One region of the Psychrobacillus sp. FSL K6-4046 genome, then DNA from elsewhere that is predicted to be linked to it. Evidence: predicted binding sites of a transcription regulator. Region 1 holds the regulator's gene; the other holds the start of a gene.
The links. Region 1 encodes NrdR, which represses ribonucleotide reductase genes. Its sites were predicted from a motif close to AACACNATATATNGTGTT; they were not measured.

Region 1 (15,833 bases):
GTATCATTGATTGTTCTTATGAAATACTCACCGTATGGGTAACTGAAACGTTCGTTATTTTTTATGCTAAAGTATTCCAAGGTCGCTTCGTATTCCCACTTCGTTGCAATGCTTATTCCGATCATCGATTTATCACCCTACAAATAAAATTTGTCCCCTACTCGTTTTAATCTCTTATTTTATTAATTGACTATTCTTTTTTAATATGTTCATTAACTATTAAATATTAATAGGCAAATATCCTCTTTTTACTAGCCCGCTTCCGCCCATTTAAATGTAACATTTCACGAATGATTCCCACGCTACGATAAACACCCCTTATCTAAGCCGAGCCAAAAAGAAATAGGCATTTTTGAAATTTTTGAAACTTTCCTTCGTCAGGTCCGTAAAATAACTATACATAGAGAAGGGGGAAAAATATGAGTACAAAAAGATTGTTGACTATTATCGCTGTATCTATTGTTGGCATTGTTCTTCTATCCGCAGTATTTACATCTTGGTATACAGTAGATGAATCCGAACAAGCAATAGTGATTACATTTGGAGATGCAAGCGATCCAATAACAGAATCAGGGTTGAAATTTAAGTTTCCTTGGCCAATACAGAAGGTAGAAAAGCTATCAAAAGAAACCTTCAGTTTACAGTTTGGTTATAAGCAAGACGCGAATGGGGAAATCACTTCCTATGACAAGGATACTAAAATGATTACTGGAGACGACAATATCGTTTTAACAGACTTGGTTGTTCAGTATAAAATAACAGATCCTAAAGCATACTTGTTTAATTCTGAAAATCCAAAGGAAATGTTACATGATGCAACCTCAGCATCTATTCGTTCAGTAATCGGAAATTCGAAAATTGATGATGCTTTAACTTCAGGTAAGGCTCAAATTGAAGCAGATACAAATGAGTTGCTTGCTTCATTGATTAATAAATATGAAATTGGTATTACTGTGTTGACGGTAAAGCTACAAGACGTAGAGCTTCCGAATGCAGAAGTTAGGGCTGCATTTACAGCTGTAACGGATGCGGAAGAAACTAAAAATACAAAAGTAAACCAGGCAGAAAAGTATGTAAATGAAAAGGTTAGTGTGGCTGAAGGTGAAGTGGATGCTATTAAATCAGAGGCTATAGGCTACCAAACAGCACGTATTGAACAGGCAAAAGGAGATGTTGCCTTATTTGATAAGCTATATGCCGAATATCAAAATAATAAGGAAATCACTAGACAGCGATTAGTAATGGAAACATTGGAAGCTGTTTTGCCTAATGCTAAAATTTATATAATGAATGATGAAGGTGGGACGATGAAGTATTTACCACTTCAACAAATAGAGTCCTCTAAACAAAGTGCACCACCGCCTAGCACTACTACTGAGAAAAAGCCTGAAGAAGGGAGTGGACAATAATGTCAGATAACAATAACCCTTTTGCAAATTTAGAGTCTAAGTTTAAAACTGTGCCTAACAAACCTAAAAAAGAAAAGACTCCCATTGATTATAAAAAGCATACTAAATCGTTCATTTCAATTTTTGTAGTCTTTGTACTTGCAGTAATTGCCCTCGCTAATATATATGTAGTCAAGGAGGGGGAATATAGAGTTATTCGTCAGTTCGGTGAGATTAAAAGTATTAAAGATTCTCCAGGCCTGCATATGAAAATACCATTTATACAAAGTGTAACGACCATTCCAAAATACCAAATGAATCATAATTTATCTGAGGCAGAGATCAATACAATGGATAAACGACGTATAATTATCGATAATTATGCAGTTTGGAGAGTAGTCAATCCAAAGGACATGATTTCTAATGCAGGTAACATAGTAAATGCAAGCTCTCGTATGGAGGAATTTATTTATTCAGTAGTGCGATCAGAGCTAGGTCAATTAAATTATAGTGAAATCATTAACGATGAAAATTCATCGCGTGGTAGTTTAAATGACCAGATTACTAAAGAAGTAAATGAACTTCTCTCTAAAGATAAATATGGAATAGAAGTAGTAGATGTCCGTATTAAAAGAACCGACCTGCCAGAAGAAAATGAGCAGTCTGTATATAACGAGATGATTTCCGACCGTGAAAGTGTTGCTCAAAAGTTTTTATCTACTGGAGATGCTGATAAGAGAAGAATTGAAGCTGAAACGGATAGTACAGTTACGAAGATGATAGCTGAAGCTAAAAAAGAGGCTGCTCTTCTAAGAGCTGAAGGGGATGCGGAGGCTGCAAGAATTTATAATACTAGCTTTTCAAAGGACCCTGAATTTTATTCTTTATATAGAACATTAGAATCCTATAAGAAGACAATCGGTGAAGATACGATGATTGTTATTCCGTCTGATTCACCTTATGCCAACATCCTATCTGGATACTTAGAATAGTATATGAATCGTCATTCCCCTTACTGTCGTGGTAAGATATAGGGAATGACGATTTTATTTTTATTTAGGAAATTAAAGTTCTGAACCTGTGGATAAATTGATGTCTAGCTTCACCGCCTTGCCCCTCGGGTCAAATGGTTAAAAGCTGTGGGGGCTGAAAAAATGCCTCCTCGCATTTACCCATTTGCCTGTCGGGGCAGGACAGGCGCTTGCGCATTTCTTGATGTCTAGCTTCACCGCCTTGCCCCTCGGGGTCAAATGGGAAAATACTGCTCCTGCGCAAGCTCGTCGCAAACTAAAGCGTTTGCGGTGGCTGAGAAGCTGCCTCCTCGCTTTTCTCCATTTGCCTGTCGTGGCAGGGATAGGCGGTTGCGCTTTTCTTTGTACAAGCTAATGGAAAACAATATAACTAAGGAGTGAATGATTCATGTCATCTGAAAAAATTCTATTATTAGATGGGAATAGTTTAGCTTATCGTGCATTCTTTGCCCTTCCTTTATTAACCAACGAACATGGAATACATACAAACGCTGTTTACGGCTTTACAATGATGCTTCAAAAAATTATGGATGAAGAGAATCCTACACACATGCTCGTGGCATTTGATGCAGGAAAAACTACCTTCCGCCATTCCACTTTTGAAGAATATAAGGGAGGAAGACAGAAGACTCCACCCGAGCTTTCAGAGCAATTTCCATATTTACGCAAGCTTATAGATGCTTATGGCATAAAACGATATGAGCTGGAAATGTACGAGGCAGACGATATTATAGGGACGCTAAGTCGACAGGCTGAAAAGAAGGGACAGCAGGTTGTCATTGTGTCAGGTGACAAGGATTTAACTCAGCTAGCTACTGATTCGACTACAGTGTATATTACGAGAAAAGGAATAACAGACATAGAGAAATATACACCAGAGCACGTTCAAGAAAAATACGGCCTTACACCACTTCAAATCATCGATATGAAGGGATTAATGGGGGATTCCTCTGATAACATTCCGGGAGTTCCAGGCGTTGGTGAAAAAACAGCCATTAAACTTTTAAAGGAGCATGGATCTGTTGAGCAACTATACCAAGCACTCGATTCAGTTAGTGGTGCTAAGCTAAAGGAAAAGCTTATAGCCAATGAAGAACAGGCGAAGATGAGTAAGGAGCTTGCAACTATTGAAATAAACGCTCCTATCGAGGTGTCACTTGAGGATATCACTTATAGTGGTCCAAACATGGATGACGTTATTTCCATATGGAAGGAGCTATCCTTTAAAACTTTATTGGAAAAAACGGAGTATGTGGCGGAGGAGCATTCTACCACGGAAACGACTTTTGAAATTGTAGAGAACGTGAACTCTAGTTTCTTAGTAGATGAAATGTCCCTGCACTTAGAATTATATGATGAACAGTACCATAGAGCGGATTTATTGGGCATTGCATTGTCAGATGGGGAAAAATCTTATTTTATTCCTGGCGAAACAGCTTTCCAATCAAAAGAATTTTGTGCTTGGCTAGAGGATGAGTCCAAAATAAAATATGTGGTGGATTCAAAAGCAACGCAAGCAGTAAGCAGAAAACATGGAGTAAGCATTGCTGGGGTGGAGTTTGACCTAACACTGGCAGCCTATATAGATAATGCTTCTTTGACTGCAGATGATGTTGCAACGATAGGAAAAGAGTACGGTTATTATAACGTATTAAGCAATGAGCAAATTTACGGAAAAGGAGCCAAAAAGTCTGTTCCCGAGCAAGAGAAGCTTGCGGAGCATGCCACTAGAAAAGCACTGGCTTTATGGCATTTAAAACCTATACTTGAAAAGAAATTAAAAGAAAATGAACAATTTAAGTTATACAAGGAGTTGGAATTACCACTAGCATCTATTTTAGGAACAATGGAATCAGATGGAGTAAAGGTGGATAAGCAAGTACTTGTTGAGATGGGCCATGATTTAGAAATCAAGCTGAAGCAAATTGAAGGTGACATCCATGCTTTAGCGGGAGAAGCATTTAATATTAATTCACCAAAACAGCTTGGCGTTATCCTTTTTGAAAAACTAGGGCTGCCACCTATTAAGAAAACGAAGACTGGCTATTCTACTGCAGCTGATGTGTTAGAGAAACTAGCTAGTGAGCATGAAATTATTGAACAAATTCTAATGTACCGTCAATTAGGGAAGTTAAATTCAACCTATATCGAAGGACTTTTAAAAGAAATCCATGAGAGTGACGGGAAAATTCATACTAGATACCAACAGGCGCTTACAACAACTGGACGCTTAAGTTCTATCAATCCTAACTTACAAAACATTCCAATCCGTCTTGAGGAAGGTAGAAAAATTCGTAAAGCGTTTGTTCCAAGTAATCCTGAATGGGTAATGTTTGCAGCCGATTATTCTCAAATAGAGCTACGAGTGCTTGCCCATATGGCAGAGGATGCAAACCTAGTGGAAGCCTTTAAAAATAATATGGACATCCATACTAAAACAGCTATGGATGTATTTCATGTCGAGGCTGACGCAGTTGATTCTAATATGCGCCGTGCAGCAAAAGCAGTTAACTTTGGTATTGTTTATGGAATTAGTGATTACGGTCTATCTCAAAGCTTAGATATTACTCGTAAAGAAGCTGCTATATTTATCGAGAAGTATTTGAAAAGCTTCCCTGGAGTAAAGGAATATATGGATGACAGTATTCAAACAGCTAAGCAAAAAGGTTTCGTTACGACCATTTTGAACCGTAGAAGATATTTGCCGGAAATAACTAGCTCTAATTTTAATCTGAGAAGCTTTGCTGAACGCACAGCTATGAATACGCCTATACAAGGAAGCGCAGCAGATATCATTAAAAAAGCGATGATTGATATGGCAGCACGACTTAAAAAAGAAAACATGCAAACCAAGATGCTTCTTCAAGTGCATGATGAGCTAATATTCGAGGCTCCTCCAGAAGAGATTGCACTGCTTGAGAAAATCGTTCCTGAGGTAATGGAATCTGCGATTGAGCTAAACGTTCCTCTTAAAGTGGAGTATGCGTTTGGATCATCTTGGTACGATACAAAGTAAGGAGTTTTATGTATGCCAGAATTACCAGAGGTGGAAGGTGTTGTTCGAGGACTTCAGCCTGTTGTCACAGGTAAATTGATTCAATCAGTGGATGTTTCTCCAACCATCATAAAATCAAAGCAAGTTGGAAAGGAAGCTATTATCAAGGGAGCAGACGTGGAGTCATTCCAGGCTGCTCTTCCTGGTATGGTGATCGCTCGAATTGAACGGCGCTCGAAATATATTTATTTTCATTTGAAAAACCAAAATGGAGAACCATTTCTACTCGTTTCGCATTTGGGCATGTCTGGTGCTTGGTTCTATGTAAGGACCTTGGATGACATCTTAGAGGAAAAGTTTAAAAAGCATAGTCATGTTACTCTTCATTTTGAAGAAGGAGAAATGCTTGTATATGCGGACATACGTCGCTTTGGCGAGCTACGTCTGCTAGAAACCGAAGCAGACTACCCACCTTTACTTTTGATGGCTCCCGAGCCTTTTGACGATGGAGCATTAGAGCATTTTCTACAGATGAGTCTCTTGCCGCGCTATGAAAACAAAGCTATCAAGGAGTTCATCATGGATGGTCATGTCGTTTCAGGCTGTGGCAACATATATGCTACAGAGGCATTATTTAATCTTAGAATACATCCTGCACGGACAGTAAAAAGAATTAGTAAAGCTAGAAAAATTCAGTTGTTCCATGAAATTGTAGCAGTGCTATTAGACAGCATTGAAAATGGTGGAAGTACTATTTCAGATTATCGTTCTATTAATGGCGGAGCAGGAACGATGCAGCATAGACTACAAATGTATAGCAAAAAAAGCTGCCCAATCTGTGGGAAGGCTACCAAGCAGAAAACAATAGCTGGCCGAACATCTACCTATTGTGGTTCGTGCCAAAAGTAACGGAGGATTCATCATGATCATTGGATTGACTGGAAGTATCGCTAGCGGCAAAAGTACGGTGTCAAATATGTTAAAGGAAATGGGATATCCCATTATTGATGCAGATCTTGTAGCAAGAATCGTTGTGGAAAAAGGAACAGATGCTCTTCAGGCAATTACGGAGGTTTTTGGAGAAGAGATACTTACTCCGGATGGAGAACTGAATCGCCCAAAGCTAGGTGAAATAATTTTTTCTTCTCCCGCCCAAAGAAAGCAGCTGAATGATATCATGCATCCAGCCATTCGTGCGGAAATGATGAGCCAAAAAGAGAAGATGTTACTAGCGGGTCACCCGGTTATTATTATGGATATCCCATTGCTTTTTGAAAGTAAGCTCCAATCTTACGTGGATAAAATTATTGTCGTTACTGTATCAGAAGAAACTCAACTGAACAGGCTAATGGCTAGAAATAATTATTCCAAAGAGGAAGCAAAAGCAAGAATTCAATCACAATTGCCACTTTCTATTAAGGAAAAGGGTGCAGATGCTGTCATTTATAATAACGGCACTTTGGAGTCAACTAGGGAGCAGCTAGAAAAAATTCTTAGAGCTTGGAAGTAATAATTATTTGAAAATAACGAATTTAAAAACAGGGTATTTTAAGGCTACATAATTCTAAAATTGTGTTATACTAATGCATGAATATAAAAGAAAAAGTATCACACGTTATAGGAGGACTTATTATATGTCAGCTTCAATTGCAATCAATGGTTTTGGAAGAATCGGTAGAATGGTATTTCGCCAAGCGATCGTACAAGAGGAACTTAATGTAGTAGCTATTAATGCTAGATACCCATTAGAAACTTTAGCTCACCTAATAAGATATGATTCTACACATGGAACTTTCTCTGGAGAAATTGAGATTGGGGATAATGCTCTAATCGTAAATGGTAAACATGTACAGATCGTCAACGAGCGTGAGCCAGAAAAGCTTCCATGGAAAGAATTGAATGTAGATATCGTAATTGAATCTACTGGTAAATTTAATGATGGAGAAAAAGCTTCTGGTCACATAAAAGCTGGGGCTAAGAAGGTTGTTATTACAGCGCCTGCCAAAAATGAAGACGCAACGATTGTCATTGGTGTAAACGATGAAAAGCTAGACGTAGTAAATCACCAAATCATCTCAAATGCAAGCTGTACAACTAATTGTTTGGCACCAGTAGTAAAAGTATTAAACGATGCCTTTGGTATTGAAAACGGTTTAATGACTACAGTTCATGCCTATACAAATGACCAAAATAATTTAGATAATCCCCATAAAGATTTAAGACGTGCGCGTTCATGCGGGCAATCTATTATTCCTACTTCGACCGGTGCAGCGAAAGCCCTTTCACTTGTATTGCCAGAGCTAGAAGGAAAGATTCATGGAATGGCTTTACGCGTTCCTACTCCTAATGTTTCTTTAGTAGATTTAGTTGTGGATGTTCAACAAGAAGTGACAGCGGAAGAAGTAAATGCTGCGTTCCAAAAAGCAGCCGAGGGCTCTATGAAGGGCATTTTGGGAATTACGCATGAGCCATTGGTTTCGATTGATTTCAATACAACTACTAATTCTAGTACTGTAGATGGACTGACTACTATGGTAATGGGTAAAACAAAAGTTAAAGTACTTGCTTGGTATGATAATGAATGGGGTTATTCTGCAAGAGTGGTAGACTTAGCTAAAAAAGTTGCAAGTGGATTGTAATATCGGAATAACTTATTATTTAATTTAATTGAGTCTGACATTATGCTTTACTAATGAATATTTTTTCCTAATATTAACATAATACCTACCTCTTTCTAGTATTACTAGAAAGAGGTTTTTTTATATTGCACTATTAGTTAAAATGTTTTATAATGGAAATCGTGTACTTCTAGTACATAGACTACTTAAAGGGTTAGGACCTCTTAGGACTAACTTTCCCCCGTGGTAGTCAACTTTGATGTTAAAAATAAAACTTATCAAAGGGGGAAACGGACATTGGAGACAATGGGACGTCACATTATTGCAGAACTATGGGAGTGCGATTTCGACAAACTTAACGATATGCAATTTATCGAACAAACATTTGTTGATGCTGCACTAAAATCAGGTGCAGAAGTTAGAGAAGTTGCATTTCACAAATTTGCACCACAAGGTGTAAGTGGAGTCGTTATAATTTCCGAGTCGCATCTAACGATTCACAGCTTTCCAGAGCACGGTTATGCAAGCATTGATGTGTATACTTGTGGTGATTTAGATCCATCAATCGCGGCTAACTATATTGCAGATGCTCTTAATGCTGGAACACGCGAAACGCTCGAAATGCCACGTGGAATGGGTCCAGTCAAGGCACCTAAAGAACGCATGACAGTTCAAGTGTAATGAAACATGAACAAAACTGAGTGAGCAGAGGAATTTATTCCTCTGCTTTTTCGATTTTATGAGGAAAAGTTGTTATAATAGGTATACAAAATTAAAGCAAACGTTTAGGAGAGGTTCTATGAAATGCCCAGCATGCCAATTTAATGGCACTAAAGTGGTCGATTCCAGACCGATAGATGATAATAAGGCAATTAGAAGAAGGAGAGAGTGTGAGGATTGTGGGTTTCGCTTCACGACCTTTGAAAAGGTAGAGGAAACTCCTTTAATTGTCGTAAAGAAAGATGGATCTCGTGAAGAATTCAGCCGAGAGAAAATATTGCGAGGGCTAATACGTGCATGTGAGAAGAGACCTGTTGCACTTGACCAATTAGAGGAAGTTGTGTTTTATATTGAAAAGGAACTAAGAAGAACAGGTAACTCTGAAGTTAAATCAGAGGAAGTTGGCGAAAAGGTCATGGACAAGCTTGCTGAGATTGATGAGGTTGCCTATGTAAGATTTGCTTCCGTATATCGCCAGTTTAAAGACATAAATGTTTTCATTGATGAGTTAAAGGAAATCTTAAAAAAGAATCCTTCATTATAAGCAATTATTTAAGGAGTAGGTAAACAAGTGATGTTATATAAGGAGCTACACTCGACAGATACATATATGATTCGCTTGCCGTATTCTTTTTCTGATTATGATCGTCAGCTGCTAACGTTATTTTATCAGCCACTAGTCGGAGCAGAAAGCATGAGCCTTTATTTGACGTTATGGGCTGATGGAGAAATGCAAAGTGAAAACCAATGGACACATTATCATTTATTAAATGTTCTTGGCTTATCATTGGGGAAAGTTTTTCAAGCGAGAATAGCACTAGAAGCAATTGGTCTGCTGCGCACTTGGCAAAAGCCCAATGGAGATGGACGCAGCTTCTGCTATGAACTTGAAGCTCCTCTAGATGCGGAATCTTTTCTAAAGGATCCTTTGTTATCCATGTTCCTACTAAACAAAATTGGGGAAAGTGCATATAAACAGCTTAGAAGCCGTTACATTCAAACGTCTAACTGGCAACATGAGTATACAGACGTCTCAAGAACCTTTGTGGATGTTTTTAAACCAACTACTAAAACAGGTTTACCTGCATCAACGGAAGAAAATTTCCAGTCAAAGACACGAAATAGTTCTGTACCTTTCTATTACGAGGATTTCGATTTCTCCTTGCTGCAAGATGGCCTATCTGAGCAACTGGTTCCGAAGTCTGCCATGACAACAGAAGCTAAGGAAGTAATTGCAAAGCTTGCATTTTTGTATAATCTATCGCCAGTAGAAATGCAAAAGGTCGTTATTCTAGCTTTGGATGATGAACTTCGTCTTTCGGATGCTAGATTGAAAAAAGCTTGTGCAGAGTATTATAAGCTAACGGTCTCTCGCACTGCCCCAGTTATTCAAAAAATAGAACCAGCTTCGAAAGTAGTACAAACAGACGAAAAGAAACTAACCAAAGAAGAAGAGCTGATTCAATATTTGGAAACGACTGCTCCTGCAAAGGTCTTGAAGGATATTGCTAATGGGAAAGAACCTATACTTGCAGACGTTCAGTTAGCCAATTATTTTGTCACGCATTATAAAATGCCAATCGGGGTAGTTAATGTTCTGTTACAGTATGTGCTTCTTCGTACAGACATGAAGCTGACGAAGAATTATGCTGAAAAGATTGCTTCTCACTGGATGCGTAAGGACGTTAAGACAGCTAAGGAAGCTATGGAATTAGCAAGAAACGAGCACGAGCAGTACATGAAATGGAAAAGCGAAGGATCTAAGCAAAAGACATATTCGAAAAAACCGACTAGAGAAGAAAAGGTGCCAGATTGGTTTTATAAAAAAGATGACGAGTTAAAGCGTACAGGAAAAGAAACGAATGGCATACAAGATATAGATGCTGAAAGACAAAAGCTATTAGAAGAACTAGGAATGATGAAAAGGTAGGTGAAGGAAATGGAACGGATTAATGAAACGCTCAAAAGAGTAGTCACTCCTGAATTTACTTCTCGATTGGATGAGCTGCAGCAGGAAGTATTAGAGGAACCAAATATACAAGCATTTATAGAGGAAAACTCAGATGAAATATCTAAACAGGTAATCAATCGGAGCTTGAGTAAGTTATATGAATATAAATCACAGTCTCATGATTGCAAGGGCTGTCCTTCCTTAGACGAATGTGCGAATTTTATGAAGGGCTATGAGCCGAAGCTAGTGTTAGACCGAAGCCTAATAGATGTTGAGTATGTAAGGTGTAAACGAGGGGGTATAGAGGATGAGCGTAAAAAAGTGACCTCTATGATAGACAGTATTCATATGCCTAAAGAGGTGATGGAGGCTAGTCTCTCAAGCTTAGACTTACAAGATGATAGTCGTGTTGTAGCAGTTCGAGCTGCTAAGGACTTCTTAAATGAATGGGAAAGAACAAATAAATTACCTGCAAAAGGACTTTATATTTACGGAAAGTTTGGAGTCGGTAAGTCCTACTTATTGGGCGCACTAGCAAACGAACTAGCAGCTAGACATATTCATTCAGTAGTTGTATACGTCCCTGAATTTCTTCGCGAAATGAAACAGGCTATACAAGATCAATCTCTTCCTGAAAAAGTAGAGTTTGTAAAAAAAGCACCTGTGCTTATGCTAGACGATATTGGTGCAGAAACAATGTCTAGCTGGACGCGTGATGAAATTATAGGAACTATTCTCCACTACAGGATGTCAGAACAGCTTCCAACCTTTATGTCTTCTAACTTTAACTATGATGAATTACAGCATCATCTTTCTTATACGCAACGAGGAGAAAAAGAGGTAGTAAAAGCAGGACGTATTATGGAACGGATCAAAGCGCTGACTATCCCAGTTGCTCTTCAAGGGAAGAACTGGAGAGAGCATAAATAACTACTTGCAAATGCTAAAGTCGTGGCGTATAATCATTTTCATAAGAACAAGTAGATGCGTTGAAGAGGATAATAATCAGTTTGTACGACTTTTTAGAGAGAGAAGCCTTGGCTGAAAGCTTCTTAAGCACCGGCAATCGATTTACCACCTCCGAGCAGCAGCTGTGAAATTGTAGTAGCAGCTTGCCGGTCACCGGTCCGTTAACCGATGCAAAGCTTCGTCTATATTCGTATAGATAGAAGAAGGGTGGAACCACGATTTAAACCTCGTCCCTTTACCGGGACGGGGTTTTTTATTTTGTCTAAAATAATCGTCTTACCTAAACCAGCTAATCTGCTCAAGGGAAGAGCGATTTTAGGCTGATACTTAATCCAAAATTATTAAGGAGTGTTCAAAGTGGCAGATGTTATTAAGTTACAATTTCCAGATGGAGCAGTAAAAGAGTTTCCTTCATCAACAACTACAGAAGAAATAGCACAATCTATTAGTCCAGGGCTTCGAAAAAAAGCTTTAGCAGGTAAATTAAGCGGTCAGCTGATCGATCTTAAAACACCGATTACTGAGGATGGAGAGATTGCGATTATTACTCCTGAGTCAGATGAAGCGTTAGAAATTCTGCGTCATAGTTCAGCTCACTTACTGGCACAAGCTGTAAAGCGTCTATTTAAAGATGTTAAGCTAGGAATTGGACCAGTCATTGAAAATGGTTTCTACTATGATATTGACTCACCAGAACCAATAACAGCTGATGACTTACCTTTAATAGAAAAAGAAATGAAAAAAATTATTAGTGAAAACATCGAAATTATTCGTCATGACGTTTCTCGTGAAGAAGCTTTTGAAAAGTTTCAGGATGATGAGTATAAAGTAGAGCTGCTTGAAGCGATACCAGCTGGAGAACAAGTTTCGATTTACGAGCAAGGAGATTTCTTTGACCTTTGCCGTGGTGTTCATGTTCCTTCTACAGGAAAGCTAAAAGAGTTTAAACTGCTAAGCATTGCAGGAGCATATTGGAGAGGTAACAGTGACAATAAAATGCTTCAACGTATTTACGGAACTGCCTTCTTTAAAAAAGAGGACCTTCAAGCGCATCTTAAAATGTTGGAAGAGGCAAAAGAACGTGACCATCGTAAAATTGGTAAGGAGCTAGAGCTTTTCACTAACTCTTTAAAGGTTGGACAAGGTTTACCTCTATGGTTACCAAATGGTGCAACTATCCGACGCGTAATTGAGCGTTATATCGTAGACAAGGAGCTAAAGCTTGGTTACAAACACGTTTACACACCAGTTTTAGGGTCTAAAGAACTTTATGAGACATCAGGACATTGGGAGCATTACCAAGACTCTATGTTCCCTCCTATGGAGATGGATAACGAAACACTAGTATTACGTCCAATGAACTGTCCTCACCATATGATGATATTCAAAAACGGTATGCATTCTTATCGTAACCTTCCTCTACGAATCGCGGAGCTAGGAACAATGCACCGCTATGAAATGTCTGGAGCAGTATCAGGACTTCAACGTGTACGTGGGATGACGTTGAACGATGCCCATTTATTTGTACGTCCAGATCAAATTAAATTGGAATTCCAAAAGGTTGTTGAATTAATCATCTCTGTCTATAAAGACTTTGACTTGAAAGATTACTCATTCCGTTTATCTTACAGAGATCCTAACAATAAAGAAAAGTACTTTGATGATGATGTAATGTGGGAAAAAGCTCAAAGCATGCTAAAAGAAGCTATGGATGAATTAGGATTAGATTATATTGAAGCAGAAGACGAAGCTGCATTCTACGGTCCAAAACTAGATGTTCAAGTAAAAACTGCTATTGGTAAGGAAGAAACATTATCAACAGTTCAATTAGACTTCTTACTACCAGAGCGCTTTGATCTAACATATGTAGGGGAAGATGGAAAACCACATCGTCCTGTCGTTATTCACCGTGGAGTAGTTTCTACTATGGAACGTTTTGTTGCATTCCTAATAGAAGAATACAAAGGAGCTTTCCCGACTTGGTTGGCACCAGTGCAAGTTGAGATTATTCCAGTTTCTAATGAAGTACATTTCGAGTATGCTAAGCAAATTGAAGAGCAATTAGTTGCAGCTGGGTTCCGTGTAGAAATGGATGACCGTGAAGAAAAGCTTGGCTACAAGATTCGCGAAGCACAAATGCAAAAGATTCCTTATATGCTAGTGCTAGGAGATAAAGAGTTAGAATCAGGTAATGTAAACGTTCGTAAATATGGAGAGCAAAAATCCGAAAGTATTCCGTTCGACGAATTTTTAGCTCGTCTGCAAGAAGAAGTAGCACATAATTAATTATATAATTATATTGTTGACAAATAGTTTTGTGGATGGTATAGTTATTTAGGTTATTGAATACAAGTTTGTGGTATAAGAAGAGGCTGCCCGCTTCTCACCTGCTCGACACATTGGTTGTTGACTGGTAAGCACACGATCGACTGTAATATGTAGTTGCTACATATTTCTCATATCGGCGGGCAGACATTAACAGATGTCTGCTCGCTTTTTTATTGGATCGAAAACGGCGTGACTGATTCGTTTCTACGGAATTTATGCCCAAACCATGTATTCGCGACACTATCTGGAGGTGGATCATTATTAGCAAAGACATGTATGTGAACGATGGCATTCGAGCACGCGAACTACGCGTTATTGATCAAAATGGTGATCAATTAGGTTTAAAAACACGTAACGAAGCACTTGAAATAGCAGGTCGTGTAAATTTGGATCTTGTCCTTGTGGCTCCTCAAGCCAAGCCACCGGTCGCTCGTATCATGGACTATGGTAAATTCAAATTTGAGCAGCAAAAGAAAGATCGTGAAGTTCGTAAAAATCAAAAAGTTATCGTAATGAAAGAGGTTCGCTTGAGCCCGACTATCGATGAGCATGATTTCCAAACGAAATTGAAAAACGCGATCAAGTTCCTTGAAAAAGGAGACAAAGTGAAAGCATCTATTCGCTTTAAAGGTCGTGCCATTACTCATAAAGAGATCGGACAACGAGTTTTAGATAGATTTGCAGAAGCTTGTGCGGAAGTATCCACTATCGAGTCAAAACCGAAAATGGACGGACGCAGTATGTTCTTGGTGCTTGCACCGAAGAACGAAAAACAGTAATAGAGTACAATTGTTTAGGAGGAATTCGACATGCCGAAAATGAAAACTCACCGTGGAGCTGCAAAGCGTTTCAAAAAAACGGGTACAGGTAAATTAAAACATGACCGTGCTTTTGGAAGCCACTTATTCGCTAACAAATCTACTAAAGCTAAACGTAAACTACGTAAAACTAAAGTAGCTTCTTCAGGCGATTACAAACGTATCAAAACTTTACTTACTTACATGAAATAATTTAAACGAAATCAAATTATTCGAAAGAATAGCAGGAGGTAATGAACATGCCACGCGTAAAAGGCGGAACAGTGACGCGCAAGCGTCGTAAAAAGGTATTAAAATTAGCTAAAGGTTATTACGGTTCTAAACATACATTATATAAAGTAGCAAACCAACAGGTTATGAAATCTTTAATGTATGCATACCGTGACCGTCGTCAAAAGAAACGTGAATTCCGTAAACTATGGATCACACGTATCAATGCGGCAGCTCGTATGAACGGACTTTCTTACAGCCGTTTAATGCACGGATTGAAATTAGCTGAAATCGAAGTAAACCGTAAAATGTTAGCTGAATTAGCTGTAACTGATGCAGCAGCATTTACACAAATTGCTGATTTAGCAAAAAAAGCAATCAACAAATAAGTTAGATGAAAAGGCTGATAGATTTTCTATCAGCCTTTTTTTACAATCTAATTTAGTTTGCCTGTCGGGGCAGACATAGGGCTTACGCTTTTCTTGTTGTCTAGCTTCAGCCCCTTGCCCCTCGGGGTCAAATGGATAAAAGCTGCGGTGGCTGGAGAGCTGCCTCCTCGCTTTTCCCCATTTGCCTGTCAGGGGCAGAGATAGGGGCTTATGCTTTTCATATTGTCTAGCTCCAGCCCCTTGCCCCTCGGGGTCAAATGGATAAAAGCTGCGGTGGCTGGAGAGCTGCCTCCTCGCTTTTCCCCATTTGCCTGTCGGGGCAGAGATAGGGGCCTACGCTTTTCTAAGGAGGATTATTATGGTTAATGTGATTCTTATTTTAATTTTTTTAATGTCGGTGTCAGCGTTCCTATTGA
Region 2 (15,833 bases), 310 kb from region 1:
CTTGTACAATATCCGCTTTTACCTCGATAAATTTACCTAAACGACCACTACGATAATACGTAAATGAATAATAAGGTTCTAAACCAGTAGAAACTCCAACCATAGTACCCGTAGATCCAGTAGGTGCAACAGTTAATAAGTGAGAATTGCGAATACCTTTTTCAAGTACTGCTTCACGAATCTCCTGTGGCATTGTTTGCATAAATCCAGTTTCCGTAAATGCCTTACGAAGTCTGTTCGTTTCCTCTTCTGTTTCTCCAGTCAAGAACGGGAAGCTACCTCTTTCGCTTGCTAGGTCTGCAGATGTTTCGTAAGCAGCTATAGCAATCGTCTTGAAGATTTCATCAACAAGAAGATTTCCTTCCTCAGAGCCGTATTCTTTTTGGCAATAGATTAAAAGGTCAGCTAATCCCATGACACCTAGACCTACACGTCTTTCACCAAGTGCTTGAACTTTATTTTCCTCTAAGAAATAAGGCGTAGCATCGATTACGTTATCTTGCATACGAACTCCCACACGAACAGTTTCTTTTAATGCTTCAAAATCAACTGTTTTTGTATCTTTGTTAGCAAACTGAGCTAGGTTGACTGCTGCAAGGTTACAAACGGAATACGGAGCAAGCGGCTGCTCTCCACATGGATTTGTTGCAACAACCTTTTGACCATATGCAGTTGCATTTGTTTTTTCGTTAGCATTATCGATAAAGAATACGCCTGGCTCAGCAGAATAAGTTGCACAAATATTGATTAAGTTCCACAATTCTTTCGCTTTCACTGTGCGATAGGTACGAACCATGTAGCCCATACGCTCCCACTCACGAACATCACCAATTTTGTGCCAATTTTCGTTATAAAAAGCCATCTCTTCTTCTGTATAAGTTTCTGTTGCAGGGAAGCGAAGAGCGAAGTCTTCATCTTTTTCTACAGCTTTCATGAAATCCTCAGTTAAAGTTACAGAAATATTCGCTCCTGTTAAAAACTCCGGATTGTGAACAGAAAAAGTTCCGCCATCTCTTAGTTTCGTTTGAGCGTCGCGTATGATTTCATCGCTAAAACCACCTAAGCCAGGGATGTGTTGATAGTTTACAATTCCTTGATACATTGCTTCTTCTTGTGCAGTTAGCGGCTTAAACTTAAGCTTGTCCTTTGCAAGTTGTTTGATTGTTTCATCATTTGTGTTCTCAATCAAGAAGCGAAGGATACGTGGGTTTTGCATTTTAGAAATGATAAACTCTGCGATGTCTGGATGCCAATCTGCAAGCATAATCATTTGCGCACCGCGTCTTGAACCGCCTTGTTCCACTAGGTGTGTCAGTTTAGCAATGTCATCTAACCAAGAAACAGACCCTGAAGACTTACCATTAACTCCTCGAGCTAAAGTATTACGAGGACGTAATGTAGATCCGTTTGTTCCAACTCCACCGCCACGACTCATGATCTCCATCACTTGTTTTCGATGATCACTGATGCCTTCACGTGAGTCAGCAACAAAAGGCATAACGTAACAATTAAAGTAAGTTACATCTGTACCTGTACCTGCTCCATATAGAACTCGTCCAGCAGGGATAAATTTTAGTGATACTAATTGCTGATAGAACTTTTCGAACCATTCTGCTCTTTTTTCTTCTGTCACTTCAACAGAAGCAAGTCCAGTCGCATTACGCTTAGCAATTTGCTCATAGAAAACCTCCAAAGGTTTTTCAATAACACTTAAAGGACGGCGTACAATTCCTGATTTAACTTTAGTACTATCATCGATTGCACTACGATAATCTTCTTCGATCAAAACTTCTGCCGTTTTATCTTCCTGGTTAATGGAAACAATATAACCAAGACCTCGTGCAGGAAATTTAGGGTCTTCTTTCACCGTTAAAACGACAAAATCCCCTACTTTTAGTGTTTTCTTTTCGGTATCCTTGAATGAATATCGATCAATCATCACCAAACGTGACACACCTTTGTGTGTTAGATTCATATCTTCTGTTATTGGATGTACTTGAGGAAATAATTCGATATCGTGATTTAATTCTTTTACATTTAATTTTATTTGAGATTCATTTGTAGTAGTTACCAATTCTTTTCCTCCTTTCTACAACTCGTATTGACACAAGATGTAGTAGTTTCATTTATCATACGGCACTACATATAGAGGTGTAAAGCAATTTAGTTGTTCAAATTAATTTTTAAGTATTAATTCCTATACCTCATATTCTCCATATGTCTTTCATACTTTTATTTTTTAAAATTCCAGGCGTCATTATCATAACGCCGTCTTTCCAGCATTTTCACGTATTCATTTTGTTCATTATTTAAATGAAATGGTACCAATTCAATGTTTAAGGCTTCAGAAAATCCCTTTTTAAAAGCATCCTTACATATGTCTATTGGTATCGATTTTTGTAATAATTTGTTTATAGCAACAGCTTTTTGATTAATGCTATTTTTCACTTTTTCCCGGACTTCATCGGAAGAAAATTTAAAGGTTTGCACAAGTTTTTCATCATCTAAGTCTAAAAGAATTGCACCATGCTGAAGTATAACACCTTTTTGTCTAGTTTGAGCACTTCCAGCTACTTTCCTGCCTTCTACTACGAGCTCATACCAGCTTGGTGTGTCAAAGCAAACAGCAGTTTTCGGACTTTTTAAGGCTTGCAGTTTATCTGGAGTATTAGGAATAGAAAAATATGCCTCTAATCCCAGACTTTGAAATCCCTTTAATAGCCCTTCACTGATCACTCGATAAGCTTCAGTCACTGTTGCTGGCATATCTGGATAGTTTTCCGAAACAATCACGCTATATGTAAGTTCATGCTCATGAAGAACTCCTCGTCCTCCCGTCGGTCTGCGGACAAATCCTAAACCGAGTCCTCTAACTGTTTCCATATCTATCTCTTTTTCTACCGATTGAAAATAACCAATCGATAGAGTTGCTGGATTCCATTCATAGAATCGAATCACTGGTGGAATCAACCCTTCACTATGCCAATCTAAAAGGGCCTCGTCAAGCGCCATATTATAGGACGGGGCGCACGGACCTGAATCAATAAAATACCATTTTGTCTTTTTCAAACTTTCTCCCCCCTAACAACGCTATTCATTTTACCAAAATGATTGAATTGTATCTAGCAAATCTTTTATAATAGATAATGGAAGTATAGAAAGGGGAAAGACCGTGTTAGAGACTCTTTATATTATTATAGCAATATTGGTCGTATTATTAGTTTATGCAGGAATTTCAGCATACCGACTAAAGAAAACAGTTACAAACCTTACGCAGGAGCAATTCATCGAGGGCTATCGTAAAGCTCAATTAATCGATGTACGCGAGCCTAAAGAATTTGATGGTGGCCATATCCTTGGAGCAAGAAATATTCCTTCCTCCCAGTTAAGACAACGCCACAAAGAAATTCGCCCAGACAAACCAGTATATCTGTATTGTCAAAATGGTGCAAGAAGTGGACGTGCAGCTATGTTCTTAAAGAAAAAAGGGCATACGCAACTTAACCAGTTACAAGGCGGCTTTAAGGGCTGGACCGGCAAAATCAAATCTAAATAGTATAACATAAGGTTCTTCTTAACAAGAGGAACCTTTTTTGTTTAGAGCTTACACTAAGGGGGCATGAACTACTATGAAAGTAATATTTTCCCACGAAGAACAATTTCGGGAGATTCATCCAAGTTATGAGGATTTTGCTATTCTGACAAGGCGAATCACTAATGTTTTAAATGAAGAACAGTCAGGCAACTGGCAATTAGTAAACATTGACAATCAATTTAATCAGTTAGATACTAATTTAATTGAAATGATGGAGCATCAATTGATTCCTTATAAAATTTTAGCAAATATTTACGAAGCTAAGCCTTTAAGTAAAATAACAAGCAAATCCCTACTTTCTATGGAAAATCAACTGGGAATGGTTAGTACATTTGAGAATACACTCATAATGTTTCCGGATTATCAGGTAGCAGTAACTATGGCATTTAACTATTCTCAAGGTAACTCTTGGCCGGATTACTTTTTCTTTTCCACCTCCCCTCAAGCGGCCCTTTTCTTTTTAGAGGAGATCAATGAAAAGCTTCGTGAGCTTCTAATGCAGTCGGTCACCTATTTAGTTGACACGGATCAAGGGGTTCAGCGAAGAAAATATAGTGAGCAAGCAGTCGTTCCTCGAGAAGAGGTTCTACTAGAGAATCAAATTAAACAAGATATTTTTCGATCCATCGATGAATTTTTTAAAGAGGACGGTTTGTTTTTTAAGGAATATGGTCTTCCTTATAAAAGAGGTATATTACTATATGGTTCCCCTGGAAACGGGAAAACGACACTAGTAAAATCGATTACCGGCTCTACGAAAGCTCCTGTAGTCTATTGGCAAATCACTGAGTTCACAGGAAGTCACTCCATCCAAGAGGTTTTTGGAATTGTTTCTAGATTAGCCCCAGCTATTCTGGTGATTGAGGACATTGACTCGATGCCCGAGTATACAAGATCTGTCTTTTTAAACACATTAGACGGAACACAATCTAGAGAGGGTCTATTTATCATTGGAACAACTAACTACCCACAGAAGATTGATCCAGCATTAATTAACCGTGCCGGAAGATTCGATCGTGCATATGAGATTCCTTCACCACCCCAACAAGTGAGAGAAAATTATTTACGTAAGCTTGATATTAAGAAGATTCTTCTTGACCACGTCTTAGTAGATATAGCTAAACGATCAAAAGGCTTATCCGTTTCTCAACTAAACGAGCTGTACATGTCCATTGCACTTAACTGGCATTATGATGGCAAGCTGGAATACGAAACACGGATCGACGAGCTGATTAAACAAAATAAACGAACCATAAAAAATGACTGGGAAGAAGACAATCATTCTATTGGTTTTTAAAAAAGTAAAACACTCCCAACACTAAAAAGGGAGTGTTTTATTTTTTTTAGATAACATTTAAGGTAAAAAGCATACGACAATTAAATTTTAACTTCAATAAATATTGAGTTTCTTCTATATATTAGAAGAATTTTGCGTTCATAAGAATTCTGAATAGTAGTTGGGATGCAATGAAGCATGCTAACAGCCATTCTTCTTACTAGACTACGTAATTTCTGGTTAAAGAAGCTCCATTATTAGTTCAACATTTCGGAATTACTTTAGTGTTCAGAAGTAGTCCTGCACCTTCTAACCAGTTTTCTAATATATCATTAAAAAACTCTGGAGCAGCTATTGGAATACCATGACCAATACCAGTGATCGTAATTGCCTGAGCTCTGTCTCGCTTACTTAAAAGGTCAATTGCTGAACTTTTCATCACTTTTCTTTCTTTCTCGCCTACTGTTATTAAAAGGCTTGCTTTTACGTCAGCATAGGAATCTGGTACTTGAAAAGACATATTCTCTTCTAGAACCATTGTTAATGTATCTAAAGACATTCGATTGCTATCTTTAAAGTACTTTTCAAAAAGGTTTGGGCCAATATACAATTGTTTAGCTTGTAGCTTGGAAAAGAATCTATATTTTATCAAAGGATATGTTAACCTTATAGTAGGTTTAACCATTTCCTTTCCAAATGGTACTTTTCTTACGAGAGCACTGTTAATCATTGCATAATCGATTAAATCGGGAGACTGACTAAGCATCTGAATAGCAATTTGAGCACCAAGTGAAAATCCCACGACTATTATCTTTTTATCTTCTTTTTTTCCTCAAGTAAGTGTATGAGTTGAAATGCGCAATCTTTAATAGAGACAAAATCAGTCTCCCTACTACGACCATGACCTGGGAGATCAGGTACTATACAATGATATTTTCCTTTAAAGTACTGTACCTGTTCGTCCCACATCCAGCCTCCGACTCCTCCGCCATGTAGAAAGAGTATTATTTGTTCATTTTGTTCCCCATCTTCCTTGTAATATAAAGCCATTTAAACTCCCGCCGTTTCTTTTGTATACCTAACTGCATTTCTTTTTCTGTGAAGCCCTCTGCTATCTTCTGAAAGCAAAAGATAAGCAGCATAAATATAGCTAATGGTGGTAGAATCAGCCATAGTTGTCTCGTTAAAAATACTTCCTTTGCAATAGATATCATTCCAGATAATTCGTAAATGACTGGAGAAAGTCTCGCACTATCTGGAAAGCTTATCGCTCCTCCGACAAAAATAGATAAAACACCTAAATGCACTAGTGTTTGAAGTACTTGTACTACATGCTGAGACCAATATAACCAAAGCTTTCTTCCTATTTGTGGGTTGATATGCTTCAGAATAACCCATATTAATGACCCGCCCATTACAGCAGAACTTTGCACATATTCTTTTTTTATTGCCTCATTCATTTCATTCCCTATAAGACTAGTAGTTATGGGGAGGACTAACACGGACATGATCAAAGCTTGGATGAAAAGCCTTTCTCCTAAGCTTGTTTCTAATCCACTTGTTGAAATAGTTAAAATTGGTAAAAGTAAAATAAACATTAATAATGTTAATGGTAAAAAGTGCATACCATCGGCGATACTATTTATTACCTTTCTCCATCTTTCGTTCAAAAAGAATGCATATAGAATTCCTAGTAAATATCCTCCGCCTACTCTGATCGTAGCAACTAATACAGTCATACCAATTGTATATTTTGTTCCAACAAGCAGTTGCTGAAGAATAGAATATCCATATGGATCTGTACCAAAAATAATACTAGTAGATGGAGGCAGTGGTGGCCTTCCGATAAGGTTACCGTTATCGTCATATAAAAAATTTACCTGCTCTACATCGTCATGAAAGATAAAATAATAGGCGACGGACACACTGAATAGTCCAACAATTATTAATGCAGGAATTGTGATATTCAGACGTTGTCTGGAGAATATATTGAATCTCCGTGTATGTGCCTTAGTTTTGTATCGAAAAATTGCTTTCCACTGCAGTCGATCTAAGAGCGGAACTCGCAACCCTTCAAACATAACGCTTTTTTCCAGTCGACCCCGTTTAACCAGATTCTCAACAACCGAATAGAATAGAAAAAATGGTATGAATATCGATAGTAAGATGAAAGTAATACCCTTTGGACTAAAATCATTCGTTAAATAGTGTAGAATCCCTTCTATCCCAAAAAGATACTCTACTATGAACAAGGAGGACAATGTGAGCCAGACGATTGATTTTGATTGAAAGAAGACACTCTGCAGAACATTACGGGTACAGTGCTTAATCAGCACCTCGACATTAGAAAGCCCCTTAGATCTAGCAAGCTCTACATATGGCTGGTCCAGCTCTTGTTTAAATAAAAGCACCAATAATTTATAAAACAAAATGGCTGGTATCACCGATAGGCAAATGACAGGAGCCGCATAAACCCTCTCTCCCCCTAAGCTATAAAAAGAAAGAATTCGTAAACCTGTCATCGTATACAGTTGTACTACGGCTAGTTGGATAAGAAATATGTATGCAAAATCAGGAATCGCAGTTAGTATATTTGCAAATTGTAGTAAAAGCTTTTGGACCGGACCATTTGAAATAGTCGTAAAAATAGCCAATATAAATGAAATAAACAAGGAAAACAACAAAGAGACTATCAATATAGTCATCGAATACAAATAAGGACCCTTCAGATATTCCGATATGCTAATCGGAATAATCTCCATTGTTTGCATTACTAGATAGCTAAGATGCCATTCAGACGGTAAAAACAAACTTTTACATACCTCAAAAATTGTTCGTAAATAGAAAGAAAAGTCAAAGAGGCTACCTACTTGAAACAAGACGATGGGAACGCAGCTAATTAAAACAATCCCAATAATACCCAAAAGAAATTTACCTAACAAATTAATCCATCTGTACATATTGTTCCCCCTAGGTAGACCTCTTCTATCGCTCTATAAGGGTATACGAACCTATTTAGGTAAAAGTTTCAAAATTGTTAAATATTAGTTTTTATTCATAAATTATCTTTTTCCTCTTTAATTTTAGAGGATGCAATTCCGGTGGTTAATTGATAAAATACCACCAGTCGCTGTCGCTCGTAAGGCTGTAGCACTTAACATTCTCATCCCACTGGAATCCTCTCTTACCTCTAAAGAAATTTAATGGTAAATTACTACTTTTATAGTTGACTGGGTATATCAAATATACGACTTAGTTCTTTTCATATCAGTAATGAAGTAAGGGTTATCTTTTTTCATTCTCTCCGAAAGAAGCACGACGTTACTTGGATCCTCTATTAATAATTCTAATTCACTTTGGGTGATTCCAACCACTTGAAGAAAGTCAACTCTACCATGAACACTATCTATCCCTGTAAGCTCTGGATCATCTATAACAAGCAACGCTGTAATCGCAGAGTCTACTCCAATATGGATGGAACCCCCATTACCAGCAACATACTGAAATGGCTCAAAAGGTTTTTTCTGCGTATATGTATAACTGGCAAGATTAGAAAGCATGGATACTGCCCATAAACAATCCTCTACATTTTCCTCTGCCAATTTAATCGTCATTTCATATCCCCAGCCACTCCATTTACCCCCGAACGATTGATCATTCACATACAAGTCGGTCATCCCATAAGTCACCATATGCTTGTACCCATTAGGTGACTGATAAATACTATATCCATCAATATATTGGTCCCCACCTAACCAAGCCCGAGCATGTAGGTCTGTCCCAAAATGAGCAGGTTCTTGGTTCGGATAAAGCTCCTCAAAAACTCTATCGATTGCATCCCATCCTGGTGACCAATCCTCTTGCGTTGCCGCTCGCTTTTTATACTCTTCTAGGTTCATGATTATATCTTCCTTTCGACTTTAACTTTTATTATTGCTACGAAAAAATAGCTAATTAGTTTCAAATTTAGAAGAAATCCAAAAATGGTGTTATGATTTTTATTTAACTGAATATAGTGTTTCTTAAATAAAAGCTACTTTAAAGCGGAAGATTGATTAAAAATATAAATAAAATGAGTTGGAAAATGAATCTCCAAGCTCATTTTTGATATCAATTTTTCTAATGCATATGTAGAGCTACCTCAAAACACTCTACCGGTGATAAAATCTTCGTGAACGGTGATAAAGCCCCACCGAACGGTGATAAATTACATTTGCCGAGGAGAATGTTTAACATCGCTAATACCCGTTTTCGTTCTTTGTTTCCGTTGGTTATTAATGGAACTAATTCTTCTGATTTAAACATAAAAAAAGTGCGACCCTTAAGGATCGCACTTTTCATTATGCTTTAGTGTATCGTAGTACTGGCTTACGTGCAGCTTTTGTTTCGTCTAAACGATTGATCACGGTTGTATGTGGTGCATTTTGAACGATTTCTGGGTTTTCTTCAACCTCTTTAGCAATTTGAATCATTGCATCACAGAATGCATCTAACGTTTCTTTCGATTCTGTTTCAGTTGGCTCAATCATCATGCCTTCTTCTACATTCAATGGGAAGTAGATTGTTGGCGGATGATAACCAAAGTCTAACAGACGCTTAGCCATATCTAATGTACGAACGCCTAATTTCTTCTGACGACGTCCACTTAATACGAATTCATGCTTACAATGACGATTGTATGGAAGGTCGTAATAAGCTTCCAAGCGTCTCATCATATAGTTAGCATTTAACACCGCGTATTCTGTCACTGCCTTTAAACCATCTGGTCCCATAGAACGAATATATGTGTACGCACGAACATTGATACCAAAGTTACCGTAGAACGGTTTTACTCGGCCAATAGTTTGTGGACGATTATAGTCGAATGTATACTTGTTATCTTCTTTAACTAATACTGGGCTTGGCAGGAATGGAATAAGATCAGCCTTCACTCCAACCGGTCCAGAACCCGGGCCTCCCCCACCATGTGGTCCTGTGAATGTCTTGTGCAGATTTAAATGTACACAGTCAAAGCCCATGTCTCCTGGACGTGCTTTCGACATTACCGCATTTAAGTTGGCACCATCATAGTAAAGCTTGCCGCCTACCCCGTGAATAATCTCTGCTAGCTCTAAAATATGCTCCTCAAATAAACCTAATGTGTTAGGGTTTGTAAGCATCAAGGCAGCTGTATCAGGACCAGCTACACGACGTAGATCCTCTAAATCTACTAAGCCGTCCTCATTAGACTTAACAGTAATCGTTTCGAACCCTGCTACCGTTGCAGATGCTGGATTTGTTCCATGCGCAGAGTCAGGTACGATTACCTTCGTACGCTGTGTGTCCCCATTCGATTCATGGAAAGCACGAATCATCATCAGCGCTGTCCACTCACCGTGGGCACCAGCTGCAGGTTGAAGAGTAACCTCATCCATACCAGTTATTTCAACTAGAGATGTTTGTAATTCATATAACAGTTCCATTGCACCTTGAACAGTTGACTCTTCTTGAAGTGGGTGAATATTTGCAAATCCAGGGAATCTTGCAACAGATTCATTGATTTTCGGGTTGTATTTCATCGTACAAGAACCTAGTGGATAGAATCCTGTATCCACACCATGGTTTCGGTTAGATAAAGCTGTATAGTGACGCATGATGTCTAGCTCAGATACTTCTGGTAGCTCTGCCTCTTCTTCACGTAACATCCCTGCAGGCAAGATGGATGACAAATCTACTTCTGGAACATCTAGCTCAGGTAGGCTATATCCTACTCGACCTTCTTTTGTTATTTCAAAAATTAGTGGTTGATTGTCCTTATGCATAAAGAGCCCCCATTTCTTGCACGAGTGCATCTATTTCTTCTTTTGTACGTTGTTCCGTTACTGCAATCAATACGTGGTTTTTCAGATCCAAGTTGATACGACCCAAATCAAATCCACCGATTATACCTTTTTCTAAAAGTTTACTATTTGCATCAGCTACTGAACCATTCACCTTCACGACGATTTCATTAAAATGAGCTCCTTGGAAAGGTACTTCAAATCCAGCTTTTTCAAATGCCAGCTTTGCATAGTGAGTCTTAGTTATATTTTGAACAGCCATTTCTTTTACACCTTTTTTACCAAGAGCTGTCATCGCTACAGATGCAGCAAGTGCATTTAAAGCTTGGTTAGAACAGATATTAGAAGTAGCTTTGTCACGACGAATGTGCTGTTCGCGTGCTTGTAGTGTTAACACAAAACCACGGCGACCTTCCTCATCTGTTGTTTCTCCAACAAGACGACCAGGTACCTTACGCATCAGCTTAGAAGTTACCGCGAAGTAGCCACAATGTGGTCCACCAAATGCTTCCGCAATACCAAAAGGCTGTGCATCCCCTACTGTAATATCGGCACCAAACTTACCAGGTGGTGTTAAAGCACCCAATGCAAGAGGGTTAGCTGAAACAACAAACAACGCTTTTTTCTCATGTGTTACTTGCTCAATTTTTGCTAGGTCTTCAATTTGACCGAAGAAGTTAGGATATTGAACCATAACTGCTGCTGTATCCTCATCGACTGCTTCTTCTAGCTTAATTACGTCTGTAACCCCATCTTTCATCGGTACAGTAACTACATCTACATTTTGACCCTTTGCATAAACCTTCACTACATCAATATACTCCGGATGGATTGCCTCAGAAACTACTAACTTCTTACGCTTTGTGTGTCCTGCTGCAAGGTTACCTGCTTCTGCAAGCGCAGTACCTCCGTCATACATAGAGGAGTTTGCAAGATCCATTCCAGTCAATTCGCAAATCATCGTTTGGAATTCAAAAATAGCTTGAAGCTCCCCTTGAGAAATCTCGGGTTGATATGGTGTATAAGCTGTATAAAATTCAGAACGTGAAATAACATGATCCACAACGATAGGCTTGAAATGATCATATACTCCAGCACCTAAGAAAGACGCATATTGTCTACTATCTGCATTTTTAGCAGCTAGCTGGCTTAATTCCTTAAGAAGAGCAGATTCTGCTTTAGCAGGTTTAATATTATATTCCCCTTTAAAACGAACCTTTTCTGGGATATCTGCAAACAATTCATCAATAGAAGAAATGCCGATTACGTCTAACATTTCTTTTTGATCTTGTTCAGTCATTGGTAAATAACGATGCTGCTTCATCAATGGACAACCTCTTTCTTTGTCTTATTTTTCTCTTTTATAAAACGGAGTAGCTACAGTTACTGCTTTTAATCGTTTGTTACGTATTTCAATTTCAAGTTCCTGTCCGATTTCAGCAAATGTTGCGTCAATTAAAGCTAGACCGATATTCTTTTTAGATGTAGGTGATTGCGTACCGGTAGTAACAAAACCAATTTGAACTCCATCTTTGTATACTGGATAACCAGTACGTGGAATTCCTTTATCAATCATTTCGATTCCAATACTCTTTCTCGGAACACCATTTTCTTTTTGTTCTACCAATACTGACTTCCCATTAAAATCTTGCTCTTTATTCAGTTTCACTACGAATCCAAGCCCTGCTTCTAATGGAGTAATATCTTTAGATAATTCTTGGCCATATAATGGTAGGCAAGCTTCAAAGCGTAATGTGTCTCGAGCTCCAAGCCCACATGGAAGTAATCCTTCATCTTTACCTGCCTCTAGTATGCTGCTCCATAAATCTGTTAGATCATTACTAGATGCATAGATTTCAAAACCATCTTCTCCCGTATAACCAGTTCTTGATACGATTACTTCTTTGCCAGCGACTTCTACTTTGTCTTTAAAGCGGAAAAATTTAATTTCTGCTAAATCCTGTGTCGTTAACTTTTGAAGAATTTCTTGTGCTTTTGGACCTTGCAAAGCTAATAGTCCATAGTCATTAGAGCTATTATTTAACTCAACATCATCTATAAGATTTTCTTTCATCCACTCAAAATCTTTTTCTATATTACCAGCATTCACAACCAATAAATAATGCTGATCCTCTAGCTTATAAACCAATAGGTCGTCAACAATTCCGCCGTCTTTATAACACATGACATTATACTGTGCTTGACCATTAACTAATTTAGAAATGTCATTGGTAACTAAACCTTGTATGTAGTTTTCACTTTGTGGCCCACTTACGAAAATTTCTCCCATATGGGAAACATCAAACAATCCAGCCTTCGTACGAACAGCTTCGTGCTCTTCCTTAATACTTGAAAACTGAACAGGTAATTCCCAGCCACCAAAATCGATTGTTTTTCCTCCATACGATGAATAGACATCATACAACGGCGTTCGTTTTAACTGTTCTGACAATTTAAATTCCTCCTTTAAATAGGTAGAAAAAGCATAGGGCATTAAAGGTACATGGTTTAAAAATCACAAAAAGGACAGAAAACCCCCTTTAACTTAACAAGGGTTCTCTGTCCTGGCACCTGAAAGTTTACCATAAGATGGCTTTCCCCTTTGGTGGCTTTCCACTTAACTTTGAAAGCACTCTCCAGAGTTGCGTCCTATACGAGTCCATTTGCCTGAGAGATTCATAAATAATTACTTGCTCCTTCGGCGACGCAGTGATGCGTTCTCTCCCCGTATAATCATCCGCTAAATATAGAAATATCACTAGCTTTGTCTATATCCTAACATTGAACATAAGAGAGCGCAATCATTTTTACAAAAACTATCTAAAGACGAACGAATATTTAAAGAAATTGATAAATCATTCGCCTTTGAGTCGATTTACTTGAAATCCTGCGTATTCTGTTATTTGTCGAATATGCCTGTTTTCGGTTCTAATAGTAATATGAGCAGCCTTTTTGTAGCTTCTTCTCCGCGTATTATAAAGTTGCTGTAATTCTTCCTTCGTACTCCTTTGAACGATTGGCCTATTTTTATCCGTTTTTATACGCATCCAAATATCTTCGAATGTTGCGTCTAAAAATAAAACTAGTCCATTATTTCTCATAATTTTAATATTCCGTTCAAGTGTGGCTACACCACCACCCGTAGAAATAATACAAGATTCATTTCGAAAGGTTTGCAAAAACTCCGTCTCTAATTTCCTAAAATATGCCTCACCGTGCTGCTCAAATATTTCAGGTATCGACATTTTCTGTTTTTTGACAATTTCTTTATCCATATCATAGTAAGGCATTTTTAAATGGTAGCTCAGCCTTCTTCCGACAGCGCTCTTACCGCTCCCCATAAAGCCTACTAAATAGATCTTGTACATTTTTCATCAACTCACTACATACCAGGATTATTTTCTTGATCAATAAAAATACTCATTTTATTGATAGTATCACTAATATGACGGATTTCCAACAAATCATACGTTCGATATTTAGATTGGTATGCGGCAGTAATGGTGAGAATGGAAAAACAGACAATGGAAAGTAGTATGGCGGAAGCTAGTAGCAAAGCACCTTTTTGCTCATTTAGAATACGTAACATACATGGTGTGCTCCTTCTGTTGACCATTAAAAAAAGTGACGAAGAATGTAATATTTTGTCCTTCCATACTAACTTTAAGTGCTTGTACATTTAAGAGGAGAGGCTCGTTCCCCAATCTATTCTTTTGTTTTCGAATTACGTTTGATGCGAATTCCACATCAAACTCTTCCCCTTCTTTTATAAAGCGGATTCCTGGCTGGCTTTTTTGGACCATGATACTATCTACATTATTTAGGTAAGCTTCCACGTATTGTATGAATAAACCCCATTCCACTTCTTGTGGATCCGTCACCTTTTTTTCTGTCGTATATAACGACCACATTATTAGTACCAGTATTTGAGCAAAGATAATAAATACCGATAGTTGTAAAATACCATCGATAAAAGTATAACCATTTTGCTTTTTTAATTTACCGATGAGATCTCTATACAGTTAATCATCTCTCCTCTCGCACCTTCATATTCTACACAAACCTGTTGTTCATCTATTTGAAAGTTAAATGTTACACTTTCTATAGTAAGAGATCCGTTTTTTATATTTTCTGTCACGAATAATTTAGCTGCTTCATTCATGACAATCGCCGAGTGATATTTTCTCTTTTTGTCTTCAAGCTTCACATTCATATTTGTGAGTAAAGGTAGAAGTATTGTAGCAATCATAAAAGTAATAAATAAAGTTAATATGGTTTCTGCCCATGAGAATCCCTTATTGTTCATACGCTAATTTACCAGTACCAATATGCACAGTAACTAGTTTCGTTTCTTTTGAAGTCAAGAAAGCAAAGCTCCCAAAATTCCTAACCATACCACTCGGCAGAAAAATAAGTTCCTTTAATTTACTGTCCTCCGATAAACTAATATGTGAAGGCAGCCTATTTTCAAATAAAGTTATATTGGAGTTTGTCGTGGAATAGCTTGTTCCTTTGTTTCCAAATTTTAAAACGATATATTGCTCCTGACTTAAAGCCAGAGCTTGCGCTCGTTGCACATCTAACTGAAATTGGCGAAAAAATCTTTTTTCCTCTAGCTCGATTACCTTATTAGACGTTCCATAAATAACCGCAGAGCTAATTACCATAACAATCATTAGAATTAATGTAGTCTCGATCAAAGTAAATCCAGCTTGTTTTTTAATTTCCTCCATTAGCTACTTCCTTAATAATCACTTTTCCATTTTCAATATCAATTTCATCCCCGTTAGGACAGCTTTTATTATTTGCTCCCAAATATTCATCTACAGTTAAATCTGAGAGTAAAGGAGTTTTATTATTATCTATTTTATAGGCTTGCACTTGTCCTTCGACCATTTTAATGTAGGCTGCACAGCCCTTCTTATCAATATTTGCTGAATGCTTTGTGACATTTGGAATCGAGATTAATATTAGTACAGATATAATTAGCAGTACAATCATCATTTCAATTAAAGTAAAACCTCTATTAGATTTTAATAAGTTTTTCATTTGATTAGCTCCTTTAAATTATATTAATCATTTCATATACTGGTAGTAAGATTGCCAAATAAGCACCCACTATAAAAACTGCAAGTATTAAGAA

Region 2: the regulator NrdR is predicted to act here: its motif matches at 2,136-2,153, upstream of MKY09_RS08345 (vitamin B12-dependent ribonucleotide reductase).

What each region holds. Positions count from the first base shown of each region.
Region 1 is NZ_CP152020.1:1,379,589-1,395,421, forward strand. Features, by position in the region: gene MKY09_RS06750 (permease) at 1-125, opposite strand, end outside; gene hflK (FtsH protease activity modulator HflK) at 420-1,409, shown strand; gene MKY09_RS06760 (protease modulator HflC) at 1,409-2,380, shown strand; gene polA (DNA polymerase I) at 2,808-5,435, shown strand; gene mutM (bifunctional DNA-formamidopyrimidine glycosylase/DNA-(apurinic or apyrimidinic site) lyase) at 5,448-6,323, shown strand; gene coaE (dephospho-CoA kinase) at 6,337-6,924, shown strand; gene MKY09_RS06780 (glyceraldehyde-3-phosphate dehydrogenase) at 7,049-8,053, shown strand; gene speD (adenosylmethionine decarboxylase) at 8,330-8,713, shown strand; gene nrdR (transcriptional regulator NrdR) at 8,832-9,296, shown strand; gene MKY09_RS06795 (DnaD domain protein) at 9,327-10,682, shown strand; gene dnaI (primosomal protein DnaI) at 10,692-11,633, shown strand; T-box leader at 11,684-11,910, shown strand; gene thrS (threonine--tRNA ligase) at 12,030-13,958, shown strand; ribosomal protein L20 leader region at 14,030-14,176, shown strand; gene infC (translation initiation factor IF-3) at 14,258-14,779, shown strand; gene rpmI (50S ribosomal protein L35) at 14,810-15,010, shown strand; gene rplT (50S ribosomal protein L20) at 15,058-15,417, shown strand; gene MKY09_RS06825 (DUF1294 domain-containing protein) at 15,776-15,833, shown strand, end outside.
Region 2 is NZ_CP152020.1:1,686,791-1,702,623, reverse strand. Features, by position in the region: gene MKY09_RS08345 (vitamin B12-dependent ribonucleotide reductase) at 1-2,074, opposite strand, end outside; gene MKY09_RS08340 (biotin/lipoate A/B protein ligase family protein) at 2,233-3,069, opposite strand; gene MKY09_RS08335 (rhodanese-like domain-containing protein) at 3,173-3,556, shown strand; gene MKY09_RS08330 (ATP-binding protein) at 3,630-4,892, shown strand; gene MKY09_RS08325 (alpha/beta hydrolase) at 5,134-5,673, opposite strand; gene MKY09_RS08320 (hypothetical protein) at 5,679-5,840, opposite strand; gene MKY09_RS08315 (ABC transporter permease subunit) at 5,876-7,831, opposite strand; gene MKY09_RS08310 (suppressor of fused domain protein) at 8,111-8,770, opposite strand; gene gcvPB (aminomethyl-transferring glycine dehydrogenase subunit GcvPB) at 9,212-10,672, opposite strand; gene gcvPA (aminomethyl-transferring glycine dehydrogenase subunit GcvPA) at 10,665-12,014, opposite strand; gene gcvT (glycine cleavage system aminomethyltransferase GcvT) at 12,039-13,184, opposite strand; glycine riboswitch at 13,336-13,427, opposite strand; gene MKY09_RS08290 (shikimate kinase) at 13,546-14,058, opposite strand; gene MKY09_RS08285 (hypothetical protein) at 14,073-14,279, opposite strand; gene MKY09_RS08280 (ComGF family competence protein) at 14,260-14,628, opposite strand; gene MKY09_RS08275 (hypothetical protein) at 14,685-14,996, opposite strand; gene comGD (competence type IV pilus minor pilin ComGD) at 14,986-15,423, opposite strand; gene comGC (competence type IV pilus major pilin ComGC) at 15,410-15,739, opposite strand; gene comGB (competence type IV pilus assembly protein ComGB) at 15,753-15,833, opposite strand, start outside.